2 regions of the Martelella soudanensis genome follow, and region 1 is predicted to be linked to the other one. Evidence: predicted binding sites of a transcription regulator. Region 1 holds the regulator's gene; the other holds the start of a gene.

Evidence for each region. Region 1 encodes LexA, which represses DNA repair genes until DNA is damaged. Its sites were predicted from a motif close to TGTTCNNNNTGTGTTCNG; they were not measured.
Region 2: the regulator LexA is predicted to act here: its motif matches at 1,075-1,092, upstream of uvrA (excinuclease ABC subunit UvrA).

The regions. Positions count from the first base shown of each region.
Region 1 is NZ_CP054861.1:4,024,873-4,027,075, forward strand. Features, by position in the region: gene lexA (transcriptional repressor LexA) at 376-1,083, shown strand; gene HQ843_RS19335 (ComEC/Rec2 family competence protein) at 1,037-2,203, opposite strand, start outside.
Region 2 is NZ_CP054861.1:3,789,809-3,792,011, reverse strand. Features, by position in the region: gene uvrA (excinuclease ABC subunit UvrA) at 1-942, opposite strand, end outside; gene HQ843_RS18160 (single-stranded DNA-binding protein) at 1,199-1,708, shown strand; gene HQ843_RS18155 (MarC family protein) at 1,855-2,203, opposite strand, start outside.

The DNA of each region.
Region 1 (2,203 bases):
TCCTCCCCGTCCCGTTTCCTCCTGATGGGCGGCGGCCCGCTTCGCCCTCCCGGCGTCTTGGCCACCATGCGCGACCTGGGACAAAAGGTCACTTTTGAAACTCTATTTTAAAAATCTTATGTTGTCGACAGCCTTGCAATCAAACCACGCACCAGAAATATCGAAAGCCCCAGGCGATGCGGGAGAACGACGAGCAGAATTTCGTTAAATGGGGGCCATGGCAAAACGCATGCGAGCGGACGCATTGTGTGGCGACAGGAGGCGCGAATTTCCGCGCGAGCCCGTTATTTTTGCCCCACTCCGGTTGCACTTGCGGAACACAGTAGGAACATGTATATTCGTTCTGGATTTGTTTCGAAGGACCAGGGGCAGGAAATGCTGACACGCAAACAACAGGAATTGCTGTTTTTCATTCATGAACGGATGAAAGAGACGGGCATTCCGCCCTCCTTCGATGAGATGAAGGAAGCGCTCGACCTCGCGTCGAAATCGGGCATTCACCGGTTGATCACGGCACTGGAGGAACGCGGTTTCATCCGTCGGCTTCCCAACCGCGCCCGGGCGCTAGAAATCCTGCGCATGCCGGACAGCACGATGGGTCAGCCGCCGCGCCGGGGTTTTTCGCCAAGCGTGATCGAAGGCTCCCTCGGCAAGAAACAGGAAGAGCCCAAGGCGCCGGTCGGCAACAATGACAGCGGCTCGACCGGCATACCGGTCATGGGGCGGATTGCTGCCGGCGTGCCGATTTCGGCCATTCAGGAAAACACCCATCAGATCACAGTGCCGGCGGAAATGCTTGGCGCGGGAGAACATTACGCGCTTGAGGTTCAGGGTGATTCGATGATCGACGCCGGGATCTTCGACGGCGATACCGTAATCATCCGCAATATCTCCACCGCCTCCCCCGGCGATATTGTCGTTGCGCTCGTCAATGACGAGGAAGCGACCCTGAAGCGGTTCCGCCGCAAGGGCGCATCGATCGCGCTGGAAGCGGCCAATCCGGCTTACGAGACCCGCATTTTCGCCGCAAGCCAGGTCAAGGTTCAGGGCAAGCTGGTCGGTCTGATCCGCCGCTACCACTGAAGGTAAGCGTCTCCGGAACCGTGATCACCGGCAGATATTCTCCGGAACGCCAGTCGTAGAGCCGGTGTCTGTTCCAAGGGCGATCGAGCGCTGTGACCGAGGTTTTGAGCGAAACGCTTGTCGGCCCGCACGAGGGCTGGCGGGCCTTTCTGGAGACAGCCTGGGGTGCGGTCCCCGCAGTGGCATCGCCGACTGTCACGGAGGCCGCAGCGCTTCGGTGACGTGCTTCCGCAGGCTCATTGTCCGCGTGCCAGGCTGTGTTTTGAGGCGACGCTGATGTGCCGCTGTCCGGGCGTTCGCGCGCAACCTCCGGCGACAGCGTGAATTGAAACGCGCCGCGCTGCCGGCGCATTGCCGGGGTGATGAGATAGGCGCCGGAGCGGCAGGTCTGAAAGCCGGGACGGTATCGACTGACGACGATATCGGCATTATCGCAGGCAAGTCCGGTGAAGGCCGGTCGTTCGACCGTCATGATTCGAAGCCCCGTAAAGACCGCATAGCACCATGCATCGTCCTCGCATCGGAAGATGCCGGGCCTCCGTTCGGCCTCGGCGATCGTTTTGAGTAACGTTTCGGCGGCTTGGGCCATATCCGGCGCATCCAGCCGGGCGAAGCGATCCTCCTCTTGCAACACCAGCGTGCTTTCCTCCACAGGTGGCGCCGTTTGCGATAGCGCAAGTGCGGTTTCCCATTGCTCGAACACGAAGGATGGCGGCCGTTTGGTGTTGAGCGCGGCGACCTCGCCGGCGACGATCGCAACGAGGTCGCCGTCGGCCGCCACCAGGATCTGGGGCGGCAACGGGGCGCGCGGCCAGGAAATCAGCGCGAAGGAGAGCGCCATCGGTATGACGCCAAGCAGCCGCAACCGTGTGCGCAACAGCACAAGCGGCAGGAATCCGACCAGGAAAAGAAGCAGAAATCCCGCTGGAGCGCGGCCTGTCGTGAACGCGCCGCCGAGGCCGTCGACCCATGTCGCGGCCTGCATCACCCAATCGAGCCCCCAGCCCATGACCGCCAGAAACGGGGCGTGAAGATTGAGCGGCATGGCAAGCAATGACAGCAGCCCGGCGGGCATGACAATAAAGGTCACCACCGGCATGGCAAGCAGGTTGCCCAAAAG
Region 2 (2,203 bases), 240 kb from region 1:
CAGCCCCTCATCGATCTTCTGCTGAAAGCCGAGCCCGTCGCAGGTCGGGCAGGCGCCGACCGGGTTGTTGAAGGAAAACAGGCGCGGCTCGATTTCCGGAATGGTGAAGCCCGAAACAGGACACGCAAATTTCTCCGAAAAAACAACGCGTTCGTGGGTTTCATTGAGAGATTTATTCTTGGCGCCGCTGGCAGCCGTTTCCTGCTCGGGCAGGGGCTTGTCGGCAAATTCGGCGACCGCCAGTCCGTCGGCGATCTCCAGGCAGGTCTCCAGGCTGTCGGCAAGCCGGGTCGCCAGATCGTCGCGTACGGCGACACGATCGACCACCACATCGATATCGTGCTTGTATTTCTTGTCGAGCTTGGGCGCCTCGGCGATTTCATAGAATTCGCCGTCGATCTTGACGCGCTGAAACCCCTTCTTCATCAGCTCCGCCAGTTCCTTGCGAAACTCGCCCTTGCGGCCGGTGACCAGCGGCGCGAGAATATAAAGCCGCGTGCGTTCCGGCAGCGCCAGAATCCGGTCGACCATCTGGGTCACGGTCTGGCTTTCGATCGGAAGACCGGTCGCGGGCGAATAGGGAACGCCGGTGCGGGCGAACAGAAGACGCATATAGTCGTAGATCTCGGTCACCGTGCCGACGGTGGAACGCGGGTTCTTCGACGTGGTCTTCTGCTCGATCGAGATCGCCGGGGAAAGGCCCTCGATCCGGTCGACATCCGGCTTTTCCATCATCTCGAGGAACTGGCGCGCATAGGCCGACAGGCTTTCGACATAGCGGCGCTGCCCCTCCGCATAGATCGTGTCGAACGCCAGCGAGGATTTTCCGGAGCCCGAAAGCCCGGTCATCACGATCAGGCTGTTGCGCGGCAGATCCACGTCAATGCCTTTCAGGTTATGCTGGCGCGCGCCGCGGATGGAGATGTTCTTCAGTTCGCTCATGGGATCAGGCTTCTCGAGAAGGGGGGAATTGCTTCCTATGTAGTTCGCACAGCGGCTCTGTCGAGGTGCGGGCAAAACAGACGGCTGAAAATGTCCTTGGTTGAATCGCTTGACTCGATCATAGCAGAGCGGTAGAACAAATAAAGAACATTTTTAATTGTGGATTGTCCCGTATCGGTTGATCGCTTTGCGAGAGATCGTCTATGCTGCCGAAAATTCTCAAAAGCGCCGCAACGCGGTTATACAGGTGGTAGTCATGGCAGGTAGTGTAAACAAGGTCATCCTCGTCGGCAATCTCGGAGCGGACCCGGAAATCCGGCGTACACAGGATGGCAGACCGATCGCAAACCTGCGGGTGGCCACATCGGAAAGCTGGCGCGACCGCAATTCCGGCGAGCGCAAGGAGCGCACGGAATGGCATCGCGTGGTGATCTTCAGCGAGGGATTGTGCAAGATTGCGGAGCAATATCTGCGCAAGGGCTCCAAGGTCTATATCGAAGGCCAGATCCAGACCCGCAAATGGACCGATCAGGGTGGCCAGGAACGGTATTCGACCGAGATCGTGCTGCAGGGTTTCAACGCCACGCTGACGATGCTCGACGGCCGCGGTGAAGGCGGCGGCGGCCAGGGCGCCGGCAGCCAGGGCGGTGGAGACCAGGGCGGCGGCTATGACGACTATGATTCGCGGCCGGCATCCGGTGGCGGCGGTGGCGCCCGCAGCGGCGGCGGCTTCTCGCAGGACCTCGACGACGACATTCCGTTCTGATTGACCGGGGCGCCGTCCCTTCCATCCTCTGTGGAATTATGAAGACTGGCGGCTTGGGGAATAGCGGCCGACCTCGGGCGTGCTTCAGGTTCGCTTGACGAATGATGAAGGCGGCGCGGGTGGTCGGCGTCAGTAAATGGCGGGGCTCAAGCAGGCAATGCCGTTTTCACGCCGTCGATCACGAACTGCACCGCCAGCGCGGTCAGCATCATGCCGAGAATGCGGGTGAGGATGTTCCGGCCGGTCTCGCCGAGAACCTTGTCGATCAACCCCGCCATCAGCATCGCGACGAACACGACCAGGCAGGCGATGGCAATCATCAGCACCAGCGCCAGCTTGTCGAGCGCGGTTTCCATGCTGGAGCCAAGCAGGATCGTGGCCGAGATCGTTCCGGGACCGGCGATCAGCGGCATCGCCAGCGGAAAGGCGGCGAGATTGGCGATCTTGTCCTTGGTGATCGCGGTTTCGGTGGTCTTTTCCTTGCGTTCCTGACGT